3 regions of the Exiguobacterium sp. s142 genome follow, and region 3 is predicted to be linked to each of the others. Evidence: riboswitches for the same ligand, from Rfam matches in the RefSeq annotation. Region 3 holds a riboswitch; each other region holds the start of a gene.

Evidence for each region. Region 3 has a riboswitch for S-adenosylmethionine ahead of KNP77_RS00155 (aminotransferase class I/II-fold pyridoxal phosphate-dependent enzyme). Riboswitches for the same ligand answer to the same signal wherever they lie in the genome.
Region 1: another riboswitch for S-adenosylmethionine. It lies ahead of msrA (peptide-methionine (S)-S-oxide reductase MsrA); the one in region 3 lies ahead of KNP77_RS00155 (aminotransferase class I/II-fold pyridoxal phosphate-dependent enzyme).
Region 2: another riboswitch for S-adenosylmethionine. It lies ahead of KNP77_RS04235 (2,3-diketo-5-methylthiopentyl-1-phosphate enolase); the one in region 3 lies ahead of KNP77_RS00155 (aminotransferase class I/II-fold pyridoxal phosphate-dependent enzyme).

The regions. Positions count from the first base shown of each region.
Region 1 covers NZ_JACSMB010000006.1:62,655-67,194, forward strand. Annotated here, with positions in the region: gene KNP77_RS07495 (amidase family protein) at 1-1,195, opposite strand, end outside; SAM riboswitch class I at 1,522-1,621, shown strand; gene msrA (peptide-methionine (S)-S-oxide reductase MsrA) at 1,684-2,202, shown strand; gene KNP77_RS07505 (GRP family sugar transporter) at 2,232-3,095, opposite strand; tRNA gene KNP77_RS07510 (tRNA-Ala) at 3,239-3,311, shown strand; gene KNP77_RS07515 (four-helix bundle copper-binding protein) at 3,427-3,759, shown strand; gene KNP77_RS07520 (3'-5' exonuclease) at 3,827-4,393, shown strand; gene KNP77_RS07525 (bifunctional glycosyltransferase family 2/GtrA family protein) at 4,421-4,540, opposite strand, start outside.
Region 2 covers NZ_JACSMB010000003.1:94,103-98,642, reverse strand. Annotated here, with positions in the region: gene KNP77_RS04250 (GNAT family N-acetyltransferase) at 1-88, shown strand, start outside; gene mtnA (S-methyl-5-thioribose-1-phosphate isomerase) at 197-1,231, opposite strand; gene mtnK (S-methyl-5-thioribose kinase) at 1,228-2,382, opposite strand; SAM riboswitch class I at 2,464-2,566, opposite strand; SAM riboswitch class I at 2,772-2,874, shown strand; gene KNP77_RS04235 (2,3-diketo-5-methylthiopentyl-1-phosphate enolase) at 2,946-4,100, shown strand; gene KNP77_RS04230 (2-hydroxy-3-keto-5-methylthiopentenyl-1-phosphate phosphatase) at 4,097-4,540, shown strand, end outside.
Region 3 covers NZ_JACSMB010000001.1:26,898-31,437, forward strand. Annotated here, with positions in the region: gene KNP77_RS00145 (MDR family MFS transporter) at 1-837, opposite strand, end outside; gene KNP77_RS00150 (AI-2E family transporter) at 1,096-2,196, opposite strand; SAM riboswitch class I at 2,374-2,474, shown strand; gene KNP77_RS00155 (aminotransferase class I/II-fold pyridoxal phosphate-dependent enzyme) at 2,551-3,726, shown strand; gene KNP77_RS00160 (iron-containing alcohol dehydrogenase) at 3,723-4,540, shown strand, end outside.

The sequences.
Region 1 (4,540 bases), on a different contig from region 3:
CGTGAAGCGTTTGTTCCATCAATAAACGATCGAGGCCGTCCGTTTTCGCGTGCCGGACGTCGGCTAAGCGTCGCTCTAGGTAGCTCGACTCGGTCAAACGCCCTGATAACTGATTCGCTTTCTCGAACGTAACTTGTCCGTGCGGGATCGTTTCCGGGTGACGCTTGTTCCAGTCCATCAAGTCCTTGAGCGTTTCATACGGGAGCGCTGTCGTCGCCAAATACGCCTCGATCCCGAGCTTGAACTCATGGTAGAGGACGTCGCCTTGGTCAAGTCCGTCGTTTGACGGCAGGTCGACTTCGACGAGCTCGACCCCGCTCGCTTTGAGTAACGCCAGCGCCGCTTGATAGAGCGTCTGTTCTTCATCCGACAATTCCGCCTTCACGAAACCGACGCGCATGCCGACGGCTTGACGTTCGTCGAGACACGTCCGGTACGGTGGACCGGACGGCAGATGTGTCGTCGCCGGGTCCGAGTCGTCTTCCCCGCACATCGCTTCTAGTGCGAGCACCGCGTCGCGGAGCGTCCGCGCCATCGGACCGGCCGTATCTTGCGACCGTGAGATTGGGATGATCCCACTCCGGCTGATGAGCCCGACCGTCGGTTTGATGCCGACGATGCCGTTATGGACGCTCGGGTGGATGATCGACCCGCTCGTCTCGCTGCCGACGGCGAGCATCGTCAAGTTCGCCGCAACGGCAGCCGCCGAGCCAGAGCTCGAACCGCCGACGTCGAGATTGTCACCATACGGATTGAGCGTCTGGCCTCCGACCCCGCTCCATCCGTTCGGCATGTCCTCCGTCAAAAAATTGGCCCATTCCGATAAGTTGGCTTTGCCGAGAATGACCGCCCCATGCTCACGGAGGCGGCGGACGAGTTCAGCGTCACGACCGGCAAAGTGATGCTCGAGCGCCACGGCGCCGGCAGTCGTCCTCATGAGTCCAGCCGTCTCGATGTTGTCCTTGAGTAAAACGGGAATACCGAGCAGTGGCAGCCGGTCTCCGCGACGGTAGGCGCGGTCCGCCGCCTCCGCCTCGAACAACGCGTCAGGGTTCACTTGGATGACCGCTTTCAGTTTATCGTTCAAGCTAGCGATCCGTGTCAAATAGTAGGCCGTCACGTCCCGGGCCGTGAACGTCCCTTCTTTATAGCCGCGCTGTGCGGTCTCGATGTCTAGTTCAAATAAGTCTTGCATCCAATTCCCTCCTTATAGGCAATGTTATTCGGTATTCGCTTAATGCATCGAATCCCCTTCTTTTTATCGCCATTGGATGTGCAACTTGATACACTAGAAGAAACGTTATTGGAGGTAGCCATGTCCCGCTCTTACATCCTTGTTTTACTGTCCGTGTTCGCCCTGTTCTTTCTACAATTGTTCGGGGATGATTTGCCGTGGGCATTCCCTGCGTCCATTGCCCTCATTATCTTGATTGTTGGTGCCACGCTATTTCAACTTCGGCGCACACCAAATCGTTGACGTTTAAACGAGACAGATGATATGATGCTGTCACCAACTACATATCGATATCTTGAGTGAACGAGAGACCTGGCTCTACGACTTCACAGCAACCTGCTTCGGCAAGGTGCTACTTCCAGCAAGGCATTGCCTTGGACGATATGACAGAGCGCTCATGTCGATGACATGGGCGCTTTTTTTGGAATGAACATGAGGGGGATTTTATTTTGGAAAAAGCTACATTCGCAGGCGGTTGTTTTTGGTGCATGGTGACACCGTTCGAGGAACAGCCAGGCATCGAAGGCATCGTATCCGGCTATACGGGCGGGCACGTCGACAATCCGACGTATCAAGACGTCAAGACAGGCACGAGCGGTCATTACGAGGTCGTCGAGATCACATTCGATCCGGCTCAATTCACATATGAGCGCCTGCTCGAACTGTATTGGATTCAGACCGATCCGACCGACGACGGCGGCCAGTTCCAAGACCGCGGGCAACAATATGCGCCCGCCATCTTCTATCATACGGAAGAACAACGCGTGAAAGCAGAACAGAGCCGCGACGCGCTCGCTGCGAGCGGAAAGTTCAAACAACCGATTGTGACGAAAATCTTACCGGCTGACGTCTTTTACCCGGCCGAAGACTATCATCAAGATTATCATAAAAAAAATCCGGCCCACTATAAAGCGGACCGGAAACAATCTGGCCGTGACGAGTTCATCGACCAGACGTGGACAAGCTGACAACGACGGGCCTCATGCCCGTCGTTTTTTTAGCTCTTGGCGAGCCCGAGCATGAATCCAGCGACCACGATCAGACCGATCCCCATAAAGACGAAGACGCGTTCTTTCGACGTCTTTTCTTCTTTTAGCAAGTAAATGCCACCGAGTGTCGCGACGACGACGTTCAGTTGAGACAGTGCGAACGACGTCGCGATGCCGACTTCTCCGCTCGAGACGAACAATCCGAAGTTCCCGATCCCCCAGGCAAGCCCGGCGAAGATGTTCTTGAACGTTTTCGGATCAAACTTTTTCACATCTTTTTCACGAAGACTGAACAAGAGCGCGGCGATGAACATCCCGAGTGACTGCGGTAGGATGGCGGTGATGCCATCGACCTCAAAGTAGTTCGTGAGGACGGCATACGTCACGTAACCGATGCTCGAAACGAGCAGCACGAGTAGCCCTTTTTTCAAAGCACTACTGCTGTCAGATTCTTTATTTTGTTGATATGACGTCATGATGGCCCCGATGATGATCAAAACGAGGGCCGAGAAGCCGAGCCCTAGCTCAGTTGGCGTCTTCCAGTCCCCAAGGACGATGACCCCGAACAGTGACGTCCCGACAAGCTGCATCCCTGTACTGATCGGCATCGCCTTCGAGACGCTTAAAATTTGGAATGACTGGAACTGAAGGTATTGTCCAAGCGCCCAGAACACACCTGATATGAAACCAGTCACGATCGCGAGCGTCGTGAACTCTGGCTTGAAGACGAGCGCGATGACAACCGCCATCACCATCGCGCCGATCGTCGTACCGATCAATTGTTGAATCGGCTTGCCGCCGACAATAGATACGATCAGCGGGATACTCCCCCACATGAGGGCGGGCAGTAGCGCCAACAAAATCATCTCCATATGTTGCACCTGCTTTCTTAATATAACATTCTGTCTGTTTTTCCCGGCTCCAGCGCTCATTAAACTTCAAAAAATGATTTTCAAAGTTCTTTCGTTTTTCTTATTGCCAAATCATTTATTAGAATGATATAATAATTTCCAACGGGGCATTAGCTCAGCTGGGAGAGCGCCACGCTGGCAGCGTGGAGGTCAGCGGTTCGAGCCCGCTATGCTCCATTCCTTAAGTCGGTCCACTGATGTGGGCTGGCTTTTTTGTGTCCCCGCCTCGGTTTAAGTCGACACGAACCGGGTAATGATTGTAAGACATCATTTATCTTAAGGGGGACTTCCAATGAACCGAGCCTCTGTCGAAGAGACGATTTTGGCCGTGATCGATTGTATCCGGGCGAGCAACCATTGTTTCTCGAAATGTTTACAAGAAGAAGACCTGCTGATGGTCTCGGAATGTATCCGGTTGACGAAAGAATGTGCCGAAGTCGCCACACTCACCTTGAACGCGCTCGAAACCGACTCTGCGTTCACAAGACCGATCGCGGCGCTCTGCGCGCAAGTGTGTGATACGTGTGCCGTCGAATGCGGGCGTCACTTATACGACCATTGCCAACGTTGCTCTGAGGCGTGCTTGCGCTGCGCCGAGGCGTGTCGGCACCTCTCGGCCGCATGATCGCTTTCCAGTCTAACCTTGTGTTAGACTTTTTTTGTACAGATTTTTAACGAAGAGGGGAACTTTTATGCCACATTCTATTCTAGCAATCGACGTCGAGACGGCCAATCGCGACAGTCGGAGCATCTGCTCTGTCGGTTGGAGTTTACTTACAGACGGTGAAGTCGTCGAGACGAACCAATTGCTCGTCAATCCTGAGGAAGACTTTGACCAAGGCAACATTCGCGTCCACGGGATTCGCCCGAGCGACGTCTGGGACGCCCCGGCATTGCCCGAAGTGCTCGAACAGCTCTATCCGACATTGAACGCCGTCGACGTCGTCATAGCCCATAACGCCGCATTTGACATGGGTGCGCTCCGTAAGGCGATCGCCAAGTACGACTTGTTCACTTTCCCGACGATTGAATACGGCTGCACCGTCAAGTTGTCCCGCAAGCTATACCCGGGGCTACCGAACCATAAGTTGAACACGATGGCCGAGCATTTGAACGTCCCGTTCATCCACCACGATGCCGCCGAGGACGCCCGCGTCTGCGCCCTGCTCATGCGCGACATGATGATCAAGACCGGGATCACCGACGTGCGCGAGTTGCACCGCTACACGTCGGTCAAACTTGGAACGCTCGCTTATTGACAAAAGGCCCGACAGCTGTCGGGCCTTTTAGCGTTTGAAGATCCATCTCTTTTGGACGTAGTAACTCAATACGAACAATACACTATCGACGGCGACCTTGAGGATGACCTCGCCGTCCCGGAACAGCAGGAACAACACGTAGACGAG
Region 2 (4,540 bases), on a different contig from region 3:
AGTGGCTTCGTTTCAACAAGACACGAACGGGAGTACGTTCGACTTCATCGCATTAGAACGCAAAAAGCGCCCTCAGGATAGATTCTGAGGGCTTTTCTGCTGCCCGGTGCCTTTGTCGACCAAGTAAATCTGGCCATTCCCGTCTCATACCAAGACGGTCACACTTCATCGTTCGGGCAAGTACGGAGCTGCTGTTTCACACGTGAACCGTTCCCCCTACATGGTGTGTGATCGCTGCTTCATTCGGCTCGAACACGCCCGCTTCGGTGATGAGTCCGGTGATCAGTTCAGGCGGTGTGACGTCAAACGCCGGGTTAAAGACGGTGATCCCGACCGGCGCCGTCGGTTGTCCGCCGATATGGGTCACTTCTAGCGCGCTCCGCTCCTCGATTTGAATCACATCGTCCGCCGTTAAATCAAACGTCGTGTGCGGGGCCGCGACGTAAAACGGGATCCCGTAATGTTTAGCCAGGACGGCGAGCTGAAGCGTGCCAATCTTATTGGCGACGTGACCCGTCCGTGTGATGCGGTCAGCGCCGACGATGATGGCGTCGACCCCTTTCGCCTGAATCGTCCAAGCGGCCATATTGTCGGTGATGAGCGTGACGTCGATGTCGGCCTGGTCGAGTTCCCAGACGGTCAGGCGTGCCCCTTGGAGGAGCGGCCGCGTCTCACAAGCGAAGACGTTAAACGCGATACCTCGCTCTTTCCCGACGTAAAACGGAGCGAGCGCAGTCCCGTAACGCGACGTCGCGATCGCCCCGGCGTTACAGATCGTTAAGACGTTCCCCCCTGCTGGCAGCACCGTGAGCGCATGCTCCCCGATGGCCCGATACGTGTCGACGTCTCGCTCGAACAGCGCGATGGCCCGATGTTTGATGTCGGTCGCGATCCTTTCAAAGTCGTCGCCGACGTTCAGCCCGAGAAGTGACTCGATCACGTTTTGAAGATTGACCGCCGTCGGCCGCGTCGCGATCAACCGACGGCCGACGAGGTCGAGCCGGCGTGTGAAGTCCGGGTCATCTTGAAGCCGGACCGCTTCTTTCGCGAGCACGAATGCGCCGAAATAGGCGATGGCCGGCGCGCCTCGGACTTGTAACGTCTCGATGGCGTGCTCCGCCTGTTCGAGCGTCGCGATCGTCACGTACCGCTCCTCATGGGGCAGTAACGTTTGGTCTAAAATGACGAGCTCGTCCCGGGACGGTTCGAAGCGAATGTTTTGGACTGTCATACGCGTACCCCCGCTAACAGCGTCACTAATTCATCGATTGTCCGGACATCGTGGCGCTGTTTAATGAGCGTCGTGCCGAGCGTGAGCGCTTCCCGTTTCCGTTCGAGCCGGACCGTTTCCAGTAACGTCTCGAGGTCATTGACTCCGGCGAGGCCGATGGCGCGGCGAATCAGTTCGCATCCGGCATAGCCAATCGTGTCGCTAAAGATGGTTTGAAGTAGTTCATCGACGAATCCGTCCGTGTTGAACGGTTCGACCGCCGTCTCAAACTTCGTCCGGAACGTCTTCTCAAACGTCTCCCATACCGTCAATACGTCGGTGAACCGCTCGAACCGTTTGAGTGGGTCATGGAACGTCGATAGCGTCAAATGGGCGACAATTTGCCCGATGTCAAAGCCGAACGGTCCATAAAAAGCGAACTCCGGATCGATGACTTTCGTCTCTTGTTGCGTCGCGAAGATGCTGCCTGTATGTAAGTCCCCGTGCAAGAGCGCGTCGTGTTTCGTGACGAAACCGACTTTCAGTTTCGTGACCTCCACTTTCAATTTCTGGTCACGCCAAAGCGCTTCGACGTCCTGACGGAGCGCGGTTTCGATGTTGTTCGATTCGGCATCTTTGTACGGATCGGTGAAGATTAGTTTTTCAGTGATGTCGCACAGTTCCGGGTTGTAATAATCCCGTTCTTTCCGCTTCTTCTCAATCGGGCCGGCCGCATAGTCTGACGTCTCAAACAACGTCTGTCCTAAAAACTCACCGATGTGACGGGCGAGTTCAGGATACGTTTTCCCTTCCAAATAGCCCGTCCGGACGATATCAAAGTCGGACAAGTCTTCTAAAATCGTGTAGGCGAGCGTCCGGTCACTGCCGAGAACGACCGGGACGAAACGCGGGACGACGCTGGCGAATTCGCGCAACGCGAGCTGCTCGATCCACGCCCGTTCAAGTGTGAGCGGCCAACTCTCGCCGACGACTTTCGCATACGGTAGCGCCTGCTTGACGATGAGGCTCGTTTCGCCTTGACGGATGCGGAAGACGAGGTTCAAGTTGCCGTCCCCGATCTCCTCGCAATGCGCGATGCCCCCATCTTCGAGTAACCCTAACGTTCTGACGTGCTCGACGACTGTCTGTTCTGTAAATGGTTGATAAGCCATGTCTGTTTCCCCTTTCGGTATATTCCCCACAAAAAAAGCCCCTTTCTCCGCGAGAAAGAGGCACAGCCGTAACGGTTGTTCCTCTCATCTGTCAGACGTATGTCTGGTGGATGTAGCACCGTGCCTACTGGTCGGTTGCTGCGGCGTCATCGGGCCAATTCCCTCTGCCAACTCGCGATAAGAGTGTCATATTCGATTGTGTGAACTTGTTGTGATGAATGTTACGGACTCGACCCCACCTTTGTCAACGGCAATTTGCTGGAGCAACGGTCACTTTTTTTATGCATATATGGTAACAACGAACTCAAACTTTTTTTCTCAAAAAAAGGAATTGACGAACCGGATATTGTGTGACAAAATTCAATTAAATTTCACAACTTCAAAATACATTCTTATCAAGAGCAGACGGAGGGGACAAGCCCGATGATGTCGCAGCAACCGACCCGATTGGGCACGGTGCTAATTCTTGCAGCGTAAGCTGAGAGATAAGAGTTCATTTTTTTATGATGACCTCTTGCCTCGGCATGGGGTCATTTTTTGTTTGACCGGAAGGAGGAACGAACATGAGTATTACTGCCACATATGAAATCAGCCGGACGGACCGCGTCGCGACTGTCGCCGAGAAAATCGCCCTCGAACTGACCGTCGGCACGTGGACGGAACTGCCTCACCTAGAGCAAGAACAATTAAAGGCGTATCGGGGCGAGGTCGTCTCAACAACGCATACGGAAACAACGAGCCGCTTCACAATCCGTTATCCGCTCCATAACGTCACGCCCGACTTCTCATCCATCTTGACGACGACGTTCGGGAAATTATCGCTCGATGACTCGGTACGCTTGATCGACTTAACGTTACCCGAAACGCTTGCGTCTGAATTCCCCGGAGCAAAGTTCGGTGTTCAAGGCGTTCGTGAGTTGCTCGACGTACATGATCGCCCGCTCGTCATGAGCATCTTTAAAGGGATCATCGGCCGTGATTTACGCTTCTTAGAACAGCAACTTCGAGACCAGCTCGCCGGCGGCATCGACATCGTCAAAGATGATGAAATCCTATACGACAACCCGCTCACTCCGTCGCTTGAACGAGCTAAAATCGGGGCAGCCGTCATCCAAGAACAGTTCGAAACGACCGGGAAACGTTCGCTCTATGCCATCACGCTCAGCGGTCCGGTGTTCGGGCTGCGTGACCAAGCGCTCCGCTTGATCGAGGCGGGCGCGACGGCACTGTTGTTCAACGTCTATACATACGGGCTCGACACACTCCGCGAACTCGCGAGCGATCCAACAATTAACGTCCCGATTTTGGCGCACCCGGCGTTCGCCGGCGCCTTGACCGGCTCGATCAGCCACTCGCTCTTGCTCGGAAAATTGATCCGCCTCGCGGGGGCCGACTTGACGCTGTTCCCCTCCCCATACGGTTCACTTGCGACACCATCCGATGAGGCGTTCGCGATTCGGGATAGCAGTGCTCGGCCGCACTGGGCGAAGCCGATTCTACCGGTCCCGTCGGCCGGCATCCATCCGGGGCTCGTCCCGGACATCATCCGTGATTTCGGCACAGACGTCGTCATCAACGCCGGCGGCGGCATCCACGGTCACCCAGACGGCGCGGCTGCCGGGGCCCGGGCGTTCCGACAAGCGATTGAGCAAGTATTAGGCGTGGCGAGCCAGACGAACGAGCTCGAGTCCGCGTTAAAGGCGTGGTCAAAACAATGACGATTCACATCTTGTGTGACTTCGATGGGACGATCACGGCCGAGGACAACATCATCGCTTTGATGCGGGCGTTCGCACCGCCCGAATGGCACGCGCTCAAAGACGATGTGCTCGCTCAAGACATCTCGATTCGCTCCGGGGTCGGGCAGATGTTCCAGCTGTTGCCGAGCGCTGACGCTTCGGCGTACCGTGACTACTTGCTGGACCGCATCACCTTGCGCCAAGGTTTCTCGACGTTTTTGGCAGAAGTCCGGCAACAAGTTTGGAAGTTTGACGTCGTCAGCGGCGGCATGGACTTTTTCGTGCACCCGATCTTGCAAGACCACGTCGCGCCGGACCATATCTACTGTAACGTCGCCGACTTCACGGACGAGGCGGTACGCGTCGACTGGCCCTACGCCTGTGACGCGCATTGTACGAATGATTGTGGTTGCTGCAAA
Region 3 (4,540 bases):
GCCGAACGGTTTGCGCCCGAGTTTTGAGGCGATCGGGAATTGGAACAAGACGACCATGATGCCGTTCAAGGCGAGCAGATAGGCGAACGGGTTCTCGCGGTCGGTGAACGACGGCATCGACTCTTTCAAGAACAGCGGCAACATGCTCTCGATCAGCGAGAAGCCCATCGAGATGAAGACGCCGGCGAAGATGAAGACGAGAAAGACTTTGTCGTTGTAAAAGACGCGTAAGACGTCACGGTTCGACGGTGTCTCCGCTTCGGTCGTCTCAGGAAGCGACTCGCGGATGAAACGTCCGAGAACGAGCGCATACAGGGCGAAGACGAACGCTGCCGTGAAGAAGATGTACTGTCGGTCGATGAACAAGACGGCACTGCCGAGCAGGGGACCGAACGCCGCGCCGATATTATGTCCCATCCGTAAGAGACCGAACGCCTCGTTCATCTGTTCCGGCTCGGTCACGTCGGCGACCATCGCGCTCGCGGCCGGGTGGAACAGCGAGTTCGTCAAACCGAGCATGGCGTTCAAAAGGAGCAGCGGCCAAAACGTTTCCGCGAAAGCGAAACCGATGAGGGCGACCGCATCACCGAGGATGGCGGTCATCATGACCGGTTTTCGACCGTATAAGTCGGCGAGACGTCCGCCGACGACCGAGCCGATGAGCGCCATGATCGGTCCGGTCGCTAAGATGACGCCGACTTGGACGTAGCTGTCGAGCTTGTCGCTGTAATAGAGGACGAGGAACGGGGCGATCATGAACATCATGACACCGGTGATCGTCTCGCCGAGGAAGCGAATCCAAATGTTACGGTCGAGCCGTTTGAGTGATTGAATCATGCGTTTCACCTGCTTCTACAAAATAAAAGGGACGAAGGATGCACGGAGGCATACTCGTCCCTACTTGCTTATGCACGCCTCGGAAGACAGGCGGGTGACTTCAGTTCATGAAACGGAAGACCCCGACCTGTCAGTATGAAATTGGATACGATGTGGCTGCGTCATGACTGACATGGCGGGTCCTCCTTTCTGAAAGTTTACTCTTCGTTTCAACTGTATGACAGATTCTTGAAATGTGTCAACATATTTTGACTTGCGTTATAACAGTTCATTTAAATTCTTGCGGGTGAGCCGATAATCGATCAACCGGGACAAGACGACTTGAATCATCGCGGTCACGGGTACGCTGATGAACATCCCGACGAGGCCGAACAGGCTCCCCCCGATGATGATCGATGTGATGACCCAGAACGGGGTGATCCCGACGCTGTCGCCGAGAATTTTCGGGCCGAGCCAAAGTCCGTCGAACTGTTGCAGCAAGAAGATGAACAACAAGACGAGCAGGGCCGTGAACGGGTCGTAGAAGTAGGTGATGATGAACGCCGGAATCATCCCTAAGAGCGGCCCGACGTATGGGATGAAGTTCAGCACCCCGATGATGACACCGAGCAAGAGCGCGTACGGCGCGCCGATGATCAAGAGCCCGATGACGGCCATCACGCCGATGATGAGACAGTCGAGCGACTTTCCGATGATGTAGCGTTTAAAGATATAGTCCATCTCTTGGAAGATGTCGATCGTCGTCTTCGCCGAGGCGACCGGGAACATCGCGTACAGTAGACGCTTAAACATCCGGGCGAACACTTCCTTGTCTTTCAACAAGTAGATCGAGATGACGATCCCGATCAACAAGTTGATCAACGTCATCGTGAAGCTCGACACGTAACCGACCGAAGACACGACGGCCGTCTCGACCCATCCGGAATACCGTTCCTCGAACCGGTTAAAATCGATCGCTTGGGCGATCGTCGCATTATACTCCTCGACATACGTTTTCAGCTGCCCGAGAAAGCCATCGATTTGGCGAATATAAAACGGGAGCTCCTCGATGAGAGACGCGACGCTCGAATAGATGCGAGGGAACAGCGTCACCGCTGACACGACAAGGATCCCGATGAACGTGACGTAGACGATCAACAAGCCTTGGTAGCGCTTCAAGTGGAACCGCTCTTCTATATAGGACAGGACGGTGTTGAGGAGCAGCGCGATGGCGATCCCCATGATGATCGGCGTCAACAGCTGAAACGCATACTGCATGACCCGAGAGATCGTGTCCGGCTCGCTGATGACTTTCCATAGGACGAGCAGAATCAGTCCGATCACGCTTAACTTCCATATCAATTGACGGTTTAGTTCCAATGGTCTATCCCCTCATGCTGTAAATTTTGCAGAATAACGTTCACCTTTTACTATGAACGTTTTTTTACCGGGATTCAATAGCGGTAAGGAATTTTTGAAATAAGGATTGACAAGGTTGGTAACGTTTGGTTTACTAAATGACATATTACAGAAATTATCAATTGCATATAAAAACACTTTCTATCAAGAGAAGCGGAGGGACTGGCCCGATGAAGCTTCAGCAACAGATTGTTTCAATACTGTGCTAATTCCAGCAAGGTGACCTTGAGAGATGGAAAGGTGGTTGTTTGAATACGTCCGTATCTCGACACCCCTTTCCGCGGAAAGGGGTGTTTTTGCATAGGAGGACTATTCATGACAGACAGACGCTCGAAGTTACTTAAAACGTTACCACCTCAGCATTTCGTCGGACTCGCCGCTGAAGTCGCCGCACTCGAGCGTTCAGGCCGCGACGTCATCCGGCTCGGCCAAGGGACGCCCGACTTGCCGACACCGGCCCCGATCTGCGAGGCGCTGCAGACGGCCCTGCTCGACCCGGCGACACACCAATACGGACCGTTCCGGGGACAGACGCGCCTGAAGCAAGCGGTCGCGACATTCTACCAGACCGAATACGGCGTCGCGCTCGATGCCGAGACCGAAGTGGCCATCTTGATCGGCAGCAAGTCGGGACTCATCACGCTCCCGCAATGTGTGCTCGAACCAGGTGACGGCATGTTGCTCCCGAACCCGGGCTATCCGGACTACATCTCGGGGGCACGTCTCGCCGGAGCGGTCGTCCACGACCTCGTCCTCCGGGAAGAGAACGGCTATCTTCCTGATTACGAGACGCTCGATCCGCTGGGGGCGCGACTCATGTATTTGAACTACCCGAGCAATCCGACCGGCGCCGTCGCGTCGCCCGCGTTCTTTGACGACACGGTCCGGTTCGCGAATAAGCATGACCTCATGGTCGTCCACGACTTCGCGTACGGCAGCATCGGTTTCGACGGGCACGTCCCGCCGAGCTTCCTGCAGACGCCGGGTGCGAAAGACATCGGCATCGAGGTGTATACGATGTCGAAGGCGTTCAACATGTCCGGCTGGCGGGTCGCTTTCGCCGTCGGCAACCGCGACATCATCGAGGCGATCAACACGTATCAAGACCACGTCCATGTGAGTGTGTTCTCGGCCATCCAAGAGGCGGCCATCGCCGCGCTCGAGTCGCCACGTTCGCTCCGGGACGACTTGTCACGGTTGTATGAGGCCCGCCGCGACCGGCTCGTCGACGGGTTACGTCAGGCCGGATGGGACATCACGGCCCCGAGTGGCTCGTTCTTCGTCTGGGCGAAAGTGCCGGACGGGGACGCAAAATCGTTCTCGCATAAGCTGCTCCACGAGGCAGGGGTCGCCGTGACGCCGGGCTATTTCTTCGGCTCAGAAGGCGAGCGGTACGTCCGGTTCGGGCTCGTCTCCGCCGAGCCGAAGATCGACGAGGCCGTCGAGCGGATCGAGAAACTGTTCGCGACGTATGAAGAGGTCCGGGCATGATCCGCCAAGCCGTGCTCGAGTACGACCATGCGGATGACGGGCTCGAGCGGCTCGATGAATTGATCGCTGGCCGTCGTGCTCACGTGCTGCGCGGGCAGAACGGTTTTGACGTCGTCAAGCGTGTCCTGCCAGCGATCACTGCCTATCCGACATCGCTGTTCCGTGGCGAATGCACGGACGCCGAGGTCGAACGGCTCCGTTTGAAGGATGCGGACGTCCTCCTTGCCGTCGGTGGGGGCAAGCTCGTCGACACGGCGAAACTCGTCGCTTACCGGCAAGGTGTCCCGCTGATCGTCATCCCGACGCTCGCCTCGAACTGTGCCGCCTTCACACCGCTCAGCGTCATCTATGACGAGCACGGCACCTATGACCGCTACGACGTGTTTCGCGTCGTCATCGAGCGGGTCATCGTCGACGCAAGGGTCGTGACCGACTCGCCGTACGACTACTTCCGGGCCGGCGTCATCGACACGGTCGCCAAGTTTTACGAGGCCCGCTATTTGAGCGGCGACAGTTCGCCTGATGCCGGCGTCAATACCGGTCTCGCCTTGGCCGAGCAATGCGGCCGGCTCGTCGAACTCGACTTGAGTGAGTCCAGTTTCACCGCGTATGGGCCAGAGACCCGGTTCGCGGTCGATCACATCCTTGCCGTCGGCGGTGCCGTCGGTGGTTTCGGGGACGCCGGGACACGCGTTGCCGTCGCCCACGCTGTCCACAACGCGCTCAGCCGCTTCGAGTCGACCCATCCGTTCTTACATGGCGACAAGGTCGGATTCGGCCTCCTTGTCCAAGAACGGTTGCGTGGCTCGTCTGA